Regions from separate parts of the Klebsiella sp. PK01 genome, predicted to be linked through region 3. Evidence: predicted binding sites of a transcription regulator. Region 3 holds the regulator's gene; each other region holds the start of a gene.
What was found. The regulator Fur, encoded in region 3, represses iron uptake genes when iron is present. The targets are predictions, from matches to a motif close to ATAATAATGAGAACNACTATCAA.
Positions count from the first base shown of each region.

Region 1: a site for Fur is predicted at 3,058-3,080, ahead of AC22LX_RS10340 (TonB-dependent receptor domain-containing protein). Genes of this name have one in related genera too.
Region 2: a site for Fur is predicted at 1,904-1,926, ahead of efeU (iron uptake transporter permease EfeU). Genes of this name have one in related genera too.

Region 1 is NZ_JBYEZM010000003.1:144,478-149,233, forward strand. Features, by position in the region: gene AC22LX_RS10325 (AEC family transporter) at 1-815, shown strand, start outside; gene AC22LX_RS10330 (thiamine pyrophosphate-requiring protein) at 851-2,560, shown strand; gene AC22LX_RS10335 (Rdx family protein) at 2,576-2,869, opposite strand; gene AC22LX_RS10340 (TonB-dependent receptor domain-containing protein) at 3,193-4,756, shown strand, end outside.
Region 2 is NZ_JBYEZM010000010.1:3,413-8,168, forward strand. Features, by position in the region: gene efeO (iron uptake system protein EfeO) at 1-969, opposite strand, end outside; gene efeU (iron uptake transporter permease EfeU) at 1,023-1,853, opposite strand; gene AC22LX_RS22760 (NupC/NupG family nucleoside CNT transporter) at 2,128-3,312, shown strand; gene AC22LX_RS22765 (DUF3574 domain-containing protein) at 3,346-3,780, opposite strand; gene AC22LX_RS22770 (AI-2E family transporter) at 4,022-4,756, shown strand, end outside.
Region 3 is NZ_JBYEZM010000004.1:484,813-489,568, forward strand. Features, by position in the region: gene tcuA (FAD-dependent tricarballylate dehydrogenase TcuA) at 1-307, opposite strand, end outside; gene tcuR (tricarballylate utilization LysR family transcriptional regulator TcuR) at 405-1,331, opposite strand; gene fur (ferric iron uptake transcriptional regulator) at 1,444-1,896, opposite strand; gene fldA (flavodoxin FldA) at 2,189-2,719, opposite strand; gene ybfE (LexA regulated protein) at 2,869-3,162, opposite strand; gene ybfF (esterase) at 3,296-4,069, opposite strand; gene seqA (replication initiation negative regulator SeqA) at 4,299-4,756, shown strand, end outside.

The DNA of each region.
Region 1 (4,756 bases), on a different contig from region 3:
TTGTAATGCTGTATGCTTTACCACTGAGTATTTTCAGTAATATGGTCATGACGCCGCGGCATATCGTGATGAGCATGGGCCCTGTCGCCATCGCCATTATCCTTGCGCTAATTCTGAGTTTTGTTATTCCTTTAGTTATTGCCCGTTATATCTGCAAACGCTCCCTGGCGCTCAGTACTTTACAGGCTCTGGCCATCGGCTCGCCGGCCGTTCCCTTCATTGGCACCTCGGTACTGGCTTTTTTATTCGGCACCGTCAGCGCCTCATTAATTACTGTTTCCAGTATTACGCAAAATGTCTTCCAGCTTCCGCTGGTGATGATTCTGATGTCCGTTGCAACGGGGGATAAAAGCCAGAATATCTCTTTTACCACGCGGGTGATCAACGCCATCAAGCAGCCGGTGGTATGGTCGCCGGTTGTCGCGCTGATATTAGTATTAATGGATATTCATATTCCTGAAACTGTATCAATGTCGCTAGGGCTGCTGGGTAAGGCCTCCGGCGGACTGGCGCTGTTTGCCGCAGGCATCGTGCTTTATACTCGCAGCATTGTCATCACCTCAGCCACCATTATTACCGTCATCGCTCGTAATATTCTGGTGCCCGGCGCCTGCTACCTCATTTTGTTAAAAATGGGTTTCAGCATGGAGCAAATAAAACAAGTGGTATTAACGATGGCGATTCCTGTGGGTTCGATCGCCATTATTATCGCCATGCAATATAAGTCCGGCGAGCAAGAAATGGCCTCGACCATGGCGCTAAGTATTATTACTTCCATCATTACGATGGGCGCATTTATTTTCCTGACCTTTTAATCACGGCGATAACATCGCGTTAATCCGGAGAGAATATGACTTCTATCACTGTATCGGCCGCTGAATTATTACTGCACCGGCTTCAGGCCCTCGACGTGGCCTATATTTTTATTAATTCGGGTACCGATTATCCCCCGGTTATTGAAGCGTGGGCCAAAATGCGCGCCACGGGACAACAGGTACCGGAGCTGGTGATATGTCCCCACGAGAACGCCGCCATCGGCATGGCCCACGGCTATTATCTCGGGAGCGGGAAAGTGCAGGCCGTCATGGTCCACACCAACGTAGGCCTGGCCAATGCCGCCTGCGGCGTTATCAATCTGGCCAACAGCAATATTCCGGTGCTGATTTTTGGCGGACGCACGCCGATTAGCGAGCATTCACACTTTGGTTGTCGCAACACGCCGATTGGCTACGGCCAGGAGATGCGCGATCAGGCGGCGCTCATTCGTGAGTCGGTGAAATGGGACTTCGAATTACGCATTGCCGATCAGGTCGGCGAGCATGTTGACAGAGCATGGGCGATAGCCCGTTCATTGCCAAAGGGGCCGGTGTATTTGAGCCTGCCCCGCGAGCCGCTATGCGAAACGTTCACCATCGATGAACAAGCGCTTTATGCCTCCCCCACCCAGCAGCCGGTCCGCTATGCGCCAACGCGGGCGGATATTGCCAGCGCCGCCGATGCGATAGCCAATGCCAGACAGCCGGTCATCTTCGCCCAGCGCGGCGCAAGAACGTCTGGTGGCTTTGCGCGGCTCAATACCCTGGTTAAGGAGTGGGCTATTCCGGTGGTGGAATACTGGGGTACTGAAGTCACCCTTAGCAGCGACAATCCTATGCTGGCCGGCAGCGATCCCAAAGGCTGGCTTTCCGCTGCCGACGTCATCATCATTATCGACTCACAGGCCCCGTGGATCATCGAAGAAAGCCGCTGCAACGAAAGCTGTAAGGTGATCCAGATCGGCCCCGATCCGCTTTTTTCCCGCTACCCCGTCCGCGGCTATCGCGCCGATATCAATCTGGCCGGAGAAACCGACGAGGTATTCGAACTTTTACAAGAGGCGCTCCAGCCGCTTGTGGCGGCGAAGCAACAGCAGGTGGCTGAACGTGAAAAGCATGTGCTTAGCCTGATACAACACGCGAAGGACCAACGTGAAGCCCTCCTCCACGCCGGCCAAAAAGGAGCGATTGGCAAACCCTGGCTGAGCTATTGCCTGGGTCAGCTTGCCAACCAACACCAGGGGAAGATCGTCTCCGAACTGACAACAATGCCGCAGTTTGCCGGCCTGACTCAGGCGGACAGTTATTACCAGGAAGCGCTGGCGGGCGGTCTGGGTGAAGCGTTGCCCATCGCCTTGGGGCTGCAGCTCGCCCGGCGGGGTGAGCTTATCATCGCCGCCGTGGGCGACGGCTCCTATCTCTTTGCCAATCCGGCGGTGTGCCACCACATCGCGGAAGTGATGAAGCTCCCCGTGCTGGTGGTGGTCGGCAACAATGGCGGCTGGGGAGCGGTGGCGGGCGGCACCCGGGCGCTCTATCCCGACGGCTATGCCGCTAAAATGAACGCTATCCCGGCCACCGCGTTCTCGTCGTCGCCAGATTTCGCCGCCCTCGCCGCCTCCAGCCGCGCGGCTGCGCTGACAGTTTCGTTGGCGGAAGATCTCCCCGGCGTACTGGAAGAGGCGGTATCCATTATCCGCACCCGCCGACAAAGCGTGCTGGTCAACGTTGAGCTAGGACGTTAATCACAGCCAGCCGTTTTAGACCTGCTTCCCGGCATTATCCACATGCCCCAGCGCTTTTTCCGGGAAGCAGACGTCTCTCACCCGCCGTTTCAGCTCGGCCGCATCCGGAAAACCGCCGTCCTGCTTGCGCTCCCAGATGAGCGCCTCATCGACGCTCACCGTAAAAATGCCGCCGGTACCGGGCACCAGCGTGACCGAAGCGATATCGGTACTAAAGGTATGCAGCAGCTCCTGGGCCATCCAGCTGGCGCGCAGCATCCAGTTGCATTGGGAACAGTAGGTTATGGTAACCGCCGCTTTATGAGTCATGTTGTGTTGCTCCCGTCCGAAGGAATGTAAACAAAATGCAGAATATACCCGTCAGACTGCAAGTTGCATGTGCGTTGGCTTCCTCGCTCACCCCAGTCACTTATTTGAGTAAGCTCCAGGGGATTCTCTGCGTCGCCGCCTGCCTGCAACTCGAATTATTTAGGGTATAGGTAAATATTTTGTTGCAAACGATAATACCTATCATTACCATTCGCAATTACTAAATCAGGAATACCACTGTCCGCCAGGGAAAACACGGACCAACCTGCACTCTGGAAGTAACGCGTGAGCCGATACTAATAATTATCAAGGCGTGGCTACTAATGTACAAATCGACTCAATCAGCAGCATGGCGTAAGAAAAGCCTGCTGGCGACTTCTCTGCTCGCAGCAATCGCGCAGAATGCCGCTATCGCGGCCGTGACCCAGGATAACACGACGGATAGCGCGGAACAGATGGTGGTGACCGCCCCGGCCCCACAGCTGAAAGCCGGCAGCGAGCACTCGGTGAGCGCGCAGGAACTGCAGGACAAAGGCGCCAACGACTTCGGCTCAATCATGCGCTATGAACCCCTCATCAGCGCCACCGGCGCCAGCGGCGGTTCCGGCAACGGTAAAAGCGGTTTCGATCGCGGCGGCTATACCGGCTACAACATCCGCGGTCTTGAAAGTAACCGCGTCGGCATCGATGTTGACGGCATTGCCCAGCCGAACGCCACCGGCCGCGGCTACGTCGGCCGTTCCGGCCTCAACACCTTTGGCATTGGCCGCGATTATATCGACCCCTATATGTACGGCAGCGTGGATATTCAGTCGGGCGCCACCTCAACCGAGACCGCTAACAGCTCAATCGGCGGCAACGTCTCCTTCCGCCCGAAATCGGCGGATGACTATCTGCGCCCGGACAAAACCAGCGCCTTTGGCTACCAGAGCGGCTACGACTCTTCCGACCGCAGTTGGCATAACGGCGTCACCGTCGCCGGCGGCGATGAAACGCTGCGCGGCATTTTCGTCTACAGCCGCCGCGATGGCCAGGAAACCGAGAACAACAGCGGTACCGTCGACGCTTACCCGGCAAACTGGCACTCTGACGCGTTTATGGCCTCCGGCATCTGGCAGCCGAACGATGAACATAAGTTCACCAGCACCTTCGACTACTATCACAAGACCAACCACAGCCACTTCGATTCGTGGGACTCCAGCGGTAACAGCGTGATCGGTACCGCCAACCAGACCAACCAGACGCGGCGCTGGGGGTTGAGCCTGAAGGACGACTGGACGCCGATGAACGATTACATCGACAGCGTCTCGACCAAGGTTTACTACCAGCATACCGAGGCTCACGACTGGACCTGGATGCCGGATAGCGTCACCCGCAAAATGCAGACGGTCAATTCCGACTACGATACCGATACCTGGGGCCTGCAGACCGCGCTCGCGAAAAGCATCGGCCGTCACGACCTGAGCGCCGGTTTTAATGCCAGCACGACCAAAACCCAGCGGCCGTTTAGCCAGTCGCCGATCCCCAGCGTCTACAGCGAAATTATGCAGCCGGAAGCAGACAGCCGCAGCTACACCCTCGGCGGCTACGTGCAGGATAAGATCAACTTCGATCTCGATAGCCACAATTTCGCGATTATTCCCGGCGTACGCGTGACGCATCAGTCGACTAAACCGGAAGATCTGTCCGATCTTAGCGCCAACAGCAGCGTGCTCACCGAATCGTCGGTGGCGAATCTGTATGGTAAAAACAGCGATACCCAAGTGCTGCCGTCACTGGCGTTCCAGTACGACATTACGCCGCGGCTGATGACCTATCTGCAGTACCAGCGCGGCGCGCAGTTCCCGAATGCCAGCCAGCTGTATGGTTCGTGGAACCTGGGCTCCA
Region 2 (4,756 bases), on a different contig from region 3:
GTTGGCGTCAACTTTGGCCAGCAGCGCGCTATTATCCTTTTGCAGCTGCGGGCGCAGCAGGTCGACGATTTTCTGTGCGCCGTCGATATTGGCCTGGAAGTCCCACAGGTCGGTATGGCTGTAACGATCTTCTTCGCCGCTAATTTTGCTGGCCGCCACTTCTTCAATCAGCCCCGCCGCGCCGCCTACCACTTTCGACGGCGGGAAGGCCAGCTCGCTAATGCGTTTTTGCAGTTCCAGCACATCGCTGTTCAACTGTTCGGCATAGTTTTCCATTCCCTTCACGCTGTTATCGCCAAACAGCGCTTTTTCCAGACGGTGGAAGCCGGTAAATTTCGGGTCTTCGGCTTTTTTCTCGAAATCATCTTCACGGGCGTCAATGCTGCCGTCGAGGTCGGAGAACAGTTCGGCAATCGGTTCGATGCGCTCGTAGTGCTGCCGGGTCGGGGCATACAGCGCCTTCGCTTTCTCGATATCACCGGCTTTTACCGCATCGGTAAAGGCTTTAGTACCGCTAACCAGCTGCGCTGTCTCCGCGGTGACGTAGGCTTTATAGGCAGTAATCGCCTCGCCAAGACTCAGCACCGCATCGGCTTTCGCCGCATCTTTGCTGGTTTCACCGGTGACAATCAGCTTACCTTTCGGGTTAGTCAGCAGGCCACAGGTCATATCGTATTCGCCCGGCTGCAGGTTAGCCGTCAATTTTTGCGTGAATCCTGGCGCGATGTTTTCCCGCTCCTCGACCACCATTACCCCTTTCAGGATCTCCCACTCCAGCGCTTTCTGGCTGTGGTTCTGGATGATGAACTGGGTTTTACCCGCCTTCACCGTTACCTGCATAGGTTCGCACTGCTTATCGTTGACGGTAACTTTGACCTGCGGAATATCCGCAGCCTGAGCGTAAAAGGCGGAACTGAACAGCGCGGCGACGGTTAACTGCAGCGCAGTACGGCGAAAATGAATCATCATGACCATCCCTTTCGAAAAGTATGTTGTAACTATATTAATCAGCGGCGCCTGAATTACGCGGCTCGCGATGCTGTCGTTTTGCTGCCCGGCGGCAAGGCAAAGCACACCAGCGCCGGGATCAAATAGAGGAGATAAACCGCCACTTCACTGACGGTGGGCGTCTCCTGATAACCAAAGATGCCTTCCAGCAGCGTGCCGAACAGCGTATGCGTCGATACCACGTTGCTAAGGTCAAAGGCGACATTCTGGAAGTAATTCCACAATCCCGCCTCGTGGAAGGCGCGAATCGCCCCGGCGGCCAGACCAGCCGCCACCAGCAGGATAAACAGACTGGTCCATTTGAAGAACACGCCGAGATTAAGACGGATACCGCCCCAGTAAAGCAGGAAACCTAATACTACCGCCGTCGCCAGCCCGAGCATCGCCCCCAGCGGCGGCCAGATGCCCACATCCTGCTGGAATGCCGCCAGCAGGAAAAAAACCGACTCCAGGCCTTCGCGGGCAACCGCAAAAAACACCATCATCACCAGCGCCCAGCCGTGGTTATTCCCGCGCTGTAGCGCGTTATCCACCGCCTGCTCCAGCTGTTGTTTGACGTTGCGCGACACTTTACGCATCCAGAACACCATCCAGGTGAGGATAAATACCGCTATCACCGCCACGATGCCTTCAAACAGTTCCTGCTCGCGCTGCGGAAATTCTCCGGTGGTCTCGTTGATAAAAATCCCCAACCCGAGACAGAGCGCCGCCGCGAGGAATACGCCAATCCACATGACGCCGATCCAGCTGCCGCGCTGGGTTCGTTTTAAATAGCTGGCAATCAGGCTGACAATCAGCGCGGCTTCCAGCCCTTCGCGTAACATGATGAGAAATGGAACAAACATGCCGAAACCCTTAAATGTGAACCGCAGTCAACGGATGCAAAGATAGGTAAATATTTATGATAGTGATTATCATTACAACAATGAGAAACACAAGCGAAATGTTCAGGGAATGATGACAAGTTGTAAATTAATCGCTACAAAATAGTCACTTACGAAAATATCTCACCAGCTAAGCATTAAAATGGCAAATAGCATGATTTTTTATGTCGCATATTTACCGGACCGTAGCGCTGTGGCTAAATGGCGGTCCTGATTTATCTGCGAAATAAATAACATGACTCAAATTTTGCATTTCCTGCTGGCGCTGGCGGTTATTCTCGCCCTCGCCTGGCTTGCCAGCTATGACCGTCAAAAAATCCGCATTCGCTACATTCTGCAGTTAATTATTATTGAAATCACCCTGGCTTTCTTTTTCCTTCACGCCGAAAGCGGGTTATGGGTAGTGAAAAATATTTCAGGCTTTTTTGCCTCGTTACTCGGGTTCGCCGCTGAAGGGACCAACTTCGTATTTGGCGGGATGGGTGAAAAAGGGCTGGCCTTTATTTTCCTCGGCGTACTGTGTCCAATCGTCTTTATTTCCGCGCTGATAGGTATTCTGCAACACTGGCGTATTCTGCCGATCTTTATTCGTCTGATCGGCACCCTGCTGTCGAAGGTGAACGGCATGGGCAAGCTGGAATCATTCAATGCCGTCAGCTCGCTGATCCTCGGCCAGTCGGAAAACTTTATTGCTTACAAAGGCGTACTCGGGGACCTCTCTCCGCGTCGCCTGTTCACGATGGCGGCGACCGCCATGTCAACGGTATCGCTGTCGATCGTCGGCGCCTATATGACCATGCTTGATGCGAAATACGTGGTGGCGGCGTTGATTCTTAATATGTTCAGCACCTTTATTGTGCTGTCGATTATTAACCCTACGCGCCCCGGCAGCGAAGCTGAAATAAAGCTTGAAAAGATGCATGAATCGCAGAGTTTCTTTGAAATGCTGGGCGAATATATCCTGGCGGGCTTTAAGGTGGCGATGATTATTCTGGCGATGCTAATCGGTTTTATCGCCCTGATTAGCGCCGTTAATGCGTTATTTGCGACCATTTTCGGCCTAAGCTTCCAGCAAATTCTCGGTTACGTGTTTTATCCGCTGGCGTGGCTGGTGGGTATTCCATTAAGCGACGCGCTAAATGCCGGGAGTATTATGGCCACCAAGCTGGTCGCTAACGAATTCGTGGCGATGATCGAGCTGCAGAAAATTGCCGCCAGCATGACGCCGCGCGGGCTAGGGATCCTTTCCGTGTTTCTCGTCTCGTTCGCCAACTTCGCCTCCATTGGCATCATTGCCGGGGCGATTAAAGGGCTTAACGAGCAACAGGGCAACACCGTTTCCCGCTTCGGCCTGCGTCTGGTCTATGGCGCGACGCTGGTTAGCCTGCTGTCCGCCAGTTTTGCCGGGCTGGTGCTGTAACTCGTCGGGCGGGGGCTCTCCCCGCCCTGTTCGTCAGAAATGTACGCACACCGGCTGATCAACGCGCATAACGGACTCCTGGGCGAATCGCGTCTTATACGTATTACGCAGCGCTTCAATCCCCTGCTCACTTTTCGCATCATTGCTGTGAATCAGCATCAGCGCCTTACTGGACTCGCGGGCCACTGTGCCATTGTTACCTAACCACTGGCCGCGGGCATCAAAAACCGTCAGGCCATCGCGAAAACGCGGCGTCACATCGCGGTCGACAAACTGCTGCCACTCCTGGGCGGTAATATCTTTCCCCGCTGGCCGGCTAAGGCCGAAATAAAGGGTGGTTTGCACCATCGCGTTGTCCGCCGGGCAGACGTTATTATCAACGCGCGCGGCGCTTTTCTCGGATGGCGCCACGCATCCTGTCAACAGTGCGGCAACGATCAGCGCCGCGGCGGTTTGGGGTAATTTCATTTGCTATCCTCATTGTTTTTTGTACCCAGATATCAGCGTATTTTCAGTGAATTAGCAAGAGCAGCGCGAACATTACTCTCTGGCGATACGGCGTATTTTCTTTTGTTCTACACTGATAAACACAGCCTGGGCGAAATTCTTTTTTAAATTATTTCCTGCGTTTTTTATTTCAAAGACTTCTCTATAGTTGAGCGTTTTTAACTGGCCTGGCGGCCGCGTAAAATAACAACTGGAATAATTCATGATAGAAAATAATGAGTTAGCTAATATTGAGAAAAGAATTGTCACCCGCTTTCTCGATATGTTTATTAAGTTCGGCTTGATACTGGCGCTGGCCTCCTTCTGCTTTACCGTCTTCTCGCCGTTCCTGAACATGATGCTATGGGCGCTGATCCTGGCCGTCACCCTCTACCCTTTACATCAACACATCGCGCGACGTATCGGCGGGCGACAGGGGCTGGCATCAACTATATTGGTATTATTCGGCCTGCTGATTATCGTCATCCCGACCATTTTCATGGTGACCTCGCTTGGCGAAAGCGCCGGTAGCCTGATTGATAAGGTCAGCGGCAGCGATCTGACGCTGCCGCCGCCATCGGCCAACGTCGCCTCTATTCCACTCGTCGGCGGTAAGCTGTATGCGTTCTGGCTGAAGGCCTCGGCGGACCTGCCGGCGGTACTGAGCAGTTATCACACGCAAATTGGCGAGGCGGCGAAACTGGTGCTCGGCGTGCTGGCAAGTATGGGCGGCGGGCTGCTGGGCTTTGTCCTCTCCTTTATTGTCGCTGGCGCCATCATGACCTGGGGCGCGGCAGGCGCCAACAGCGCTAAACGTATCGCCATCCGTATCACCGATGAAACTAAAGGTGTTGCCCTGAGCCGCCTGTGCACCGGCACCATTCGCGCCGTCGCGCAGGGGGTGATCGGCGTGGCGCTGATTCAGGCCTTGCTGACGGGAATTATCATTGCATTGGCG
Region 3 (4,756 bases):
CATGGCGGCGCATCCAGTCCCGACAGTGCGACGAGGTGCGGATCACCAGACGGGCCAGCGCTTCGTTGGTATTGCCGTCGGTAACGCGCAGCAGATCCTGCCAGTATTCTTCTTCCGGATAGCTGTCGACTAAGACATCCTGCGGCGCATCGTGCATACAACGCAGATTACGCGTGTGCTGAGAGTTACCGCCCCGCCATTCCCGCGGCGCGGCTTCCAGCAGCAGTACGGATGCGCCTGCTTCCCGGGCGGTTAAGGCGGCGCATAACGCGGCGTTGCCGCCGCCAATCACCAGTACATCCACCATTATCGGCTCCATTACGCTTTGACTAATTGTTAAATTTGTAATGGAAATGTAAGGTGCAGGGGGCGGCAGGCGCTATGGCGTGAAGCTAAAGGGGGGTTTAGTGTGTGTAAAGGCTGGCGCCCGGCCAGTTGCCGGATTCAACTAGCTGGCGCATGACTTTTGCCAGCATTACCCGTGCCGCAAGGCCTGCCGGGGTGAGTTCGTCATCGGAAAGACTGACCAGAAAATTCGGTCGGCTAAGTACCGGATTATCGACGCCGATCACTCTTAGCGCCTGGCTGTCGAGATGAGAAATCGCCGCGCCCGGCTGCAGCGTGGCGCCGAGCCCGTCACGAACGGCGCGCATCAGCAGGGCCAGGCCATCGATTTCAGCCACCACGTCAACGTTGATGGCGTGCTCCTGGCAAATAGCGTCCAGCCTGCCGCGCAGGCCATGCCCCTGGCTTGGCATAATCAGCGGGATGGCGGCCAGTTGGTTCGGGGAGATGCTATCGCCGGGCAGCGGCGCCAGCACGTCATGGGCGCCAATCAGGAACAGACGTTCCTCAAGAATGGGTCGGGCGCTCCAGCGCAGGATCTTCTCTTTCTGGAAAACGATGGCTAAATCGAGCTGGCGGGTGTTGATCATCCGTTCCAGATTGCCGGAGAGGCTCTCCACCAGGTGCAGGCGGACGTCGGCGTAGCTTTCGCGCATGGCGTTGATAAAAGGTACGCCCAGTACAGAAGCGGTGCTCGGCGCCATACCGACGCTGACGTGACCGGAAAGGCGCGCTTCACGCGCGGCGAGAATTGCATCGTCAGCATGGCGCAGCGCCAGTTGCGCCTGCGAGTAAAAGGCGAGGCCGGCGCTGGTGGGCATTACGCCGCGCGAAGTCCGTTGCAGCAGGCGGATAGCGAGTTCATTTTCCAGACGCGCCATTTGCTGGCTGAGCGCAGAGACGCCAATATTCAGATCGAGCGCGGCGCGGCCCATACTGCCGGTTTCCACAATGCGGACAAAATAGCGTAGCTGGCGCAGCTCCATATTGACTCTCCGTACAAGGCGTTATGCTCTGACAGAATACGCATGCCGGCGGATTTCGCCCATAAAAAAGCCAACCTTGAGGTTGGCTTTTTACGACAAACGAGACGGGAAATTATTTATTCACCGCATCGTGGGCATGTTCATCTTCGCGGCAGTCGCCTTCCGCACAGTGGCCGTACAGGTACAGGCTGTGGTTGGTTAAGCGGATGCCGTGTTGCGCAGCAATTTCACGTTGGCGGGATTCGATAGAATCATCGCTGAACTCGATCACTTTGCCGCAATCGAGGCAAATCAGGTGATCGTGGTGGTGCTGCTGAGTCAGCTCGAATACGGATTTACCGCCTTCGAAGTTGTGACGAGTCACGATGCCTGCATCGTCGAACTGGTTCAGCACGCGGTAAACGGTAGCCAGACCAATCTCTTCACCCATATCGATCAGGCGTTTATATAAATCTTCCGCACTGACGTGATGGTTATCCGGTTCCTGCAACACTTCCAGAATTTTCAGTCGGGGAAGTGTGACTTTCAGGCCAGCCTTCTTTAATGCGATATTGTTGTCAGTCATGCGGAATCTGTCCTGTTGCTAAAGATCGGCTTCCTTCAAAGGGAAGCAATACAGAGAATCACCCGATGTAATGCGTCTCATTATAGAGCTGCAACTCTGAAATGAAAACTGCAACCATCGCGCCTTGTAAGCTGTCAAAAACGAATTACCAGCTACAAACTGTGTCACGTGACCTCGTGGAATCAGAGGACATTGTACAGATATGTGATGAAAAGTTAAAAACTTGTAGCTATTAGTTTGATTGCTTTTATCTATTAATTCAGCGCAGCTTAATAGCTGCGCTGTTTGATTCTTAGGCGTTTTTGATTTCTTCCAGATGCAGCTCTTCGGAAATCTGCTTCACCCACTTCTCAACGCGCTCGTTGGTCAGTTCCGGCTGACGGTCTTCATCAATCGCCAGACCTACGAAGTGATCGTCGTCTGCCAGGCCTTTAGAAGCTTCAAAGTGGTAGCCCGCGGTCGGCCAGTGGCCAACGATGGTTGCGCCGCGCGGTTCAATGATGTCACGAATGGTGCCCAGCGCATCGCAGAAGTATTCTGCGTAATCTTCCTGGTCGCCGCAGCCAAACACGGCTACCAGCTTACCGTTGAAGTCGATCTCTTCCAGCGTCGGGAAGAAGTCGTCCCAGTCGCACTGCGCTTCGCCGTAGTACCAGGTTGGGATGCCGAGCAGCAGAATATCGTGGCTTTCCAGATCTTCTTTGCTGCTCTTGGCAATGTCGTGAACTTCAGCAACGTCTTTACCGAGCTGCTTTTGGATCATTTTTGCAATATTTTCGGTGTTGCCGGTGTCGCTGCCAAAAAAGATGCCGATGATTGCCATGAGTAAAATAACCTCTTGAAACTTAATGATGTGGTAGTGGCATTATGCCTACAGTTAACGGCAATCATAGCAGAACAGGGAAGGGCGCGGAAACAGCAATAACGTCCTGGTGCACACTCTGCTACATGAAAGCGATTTTTTTGCGTTTTTCAGACTTCGCCCTGGTTACGCAGGCAGGCCAGTTGGTGCATCAGCATCTCTTCGATAAGATCGCTGCGGCTCATGTTGCGGGCTTCCGCCAGCTCATTAAGCGCGTCGACCGCATCGGCGTTGAGCTTCAACTCAACGCGCTTCAAGCCGCGAACTTTATCGCGTTTGAGCTGATTGCGTTTGTTGATGCGCAGTTGTTCATCGCGCGAAAGCGGATTGGTTTTCGGTCTACCCGGGCGACGCTCATTTGCGAACAAATCTAATGTCGTTCGGTCCGTTTGTTCTTTTGCCATGATTCAGAGTGACTTCGGGGAAACAAGCTGCCGGGCTATAGCCGGCGCAGATAGCGCGCCATAATACATCAGGCGAACCGCCGCGCCAACGACCGCGGGCATTATGCCGCGCGGTCGGGCGTTTTTTAGCCACTCAGGCTTCAATTGTGCTCAGATAACGGCGAATTGCGCGTAAAACCGCCTCGGGTTTTTCCGCATGCACCCAGTGTCCGGCGCCGGCAATGACGTGAGCGCGGGCCTGCGGGAATTGCGCCAGCAGCGCGTCGCGGTATTCATCGGTAACATAAGGGGAGTTGCCGCCGGGAATAAATTGCGCCGGGTGCGGCCAGGCTGGCACCGTTTCCCAGCCGACAATATGCGGGTATTGATCCCACAGCGCCGGCACGTTGAAGCGCCACGCGCCGTCGACAAAGGATTTCAGCAGAAACTGAATGACGCCTTCTTCATTTATATGCTCGCGCATCACCTGCGCCGCCTGCTGGCGGGTGCTGGCGGCGGATTCGCTGACGGCGTTAATCGCCGCGAAGATCTCATCATGACGGCGGACGTGATAAGCCACCGGCGCAATATCAATCGCCACCAGCCCGGCGATGCGATCCGGCGCCAGCGCGGTCAGCGCCATCACCGCTTTGCCGCCCATTGAATGGCCGATAAAGGTCGCTTTCTCTATCTGATGATCGTCAAGAGTATCCAACAGATCCTGCGCCATCGCGCGGTAGGTCATCTCCGGCGAACGCGGCGATAAGCCGTGGTTGCGCATATCGACCTGCAATATATCGTAGTCGGCGACCAGATCGCGGGCGAGGATCCCAAGGTTGTCCAGGCTGCCGAACAGGCCGTGTACCAGGACGATTGGGGATTTATTGTGCGGGTTTTGTGCAGATTGCGCTCGGCTATTTAATTTCATGGCAAAGTTCTTTTTTTCGCTCCGTCGGGTTAGGGTATTATGTTGGACATTCTGCCATTAGGCTGCAAGACCCGGAAGCATTCTGAGTTTTACCGCCATCCTGGTTTGACGCTATTCGCGGTTGGGATTTGTCCTCTATCTGATGCCTTTTGCGCAGTAGTGTGAAAGACAAAGGATAGTTAATCCCGACGACTTGTATTCAGAAACAAAGAAATCGCACTGGATTAAGATGAAAACAATCGAAGTTGATGATGAGCTCTACCGCTATATTGCCAGCCACACTCTGCATATCGGCGAGAGCGCATCCGACATTTTACGGCGCATGCTGAAATTTACCGCCGTTTCTCAGCCTGCATCTGGCGCGCCTGCGGCGAAAGCCGCGCCGGCGGCTGCTCCTGCGGCGGCGCCAGTCGTCGAAGCGAAGCCGGCCAACCCGGTTAAAGATAAAGTCCGCGCCATGCGCGAACTGCTGTTATCTGACGAATACGCTGAACAAAAGCGCGCGGTTAACCGCTTCATGCTGGTATTGACTACGCTTTACTCGTTAGACAGTAAGGCTTTTTCAGAAGCCACTGAATCTCTGCACGGGCGCACCCGCGTATACTTCGCCGAAGATTCACGGACGCTGCTGAAAAGCGGTAATCAGACCAAACCGAAACAGGTTCCTGGTACGCCGTGGTGGGTTAT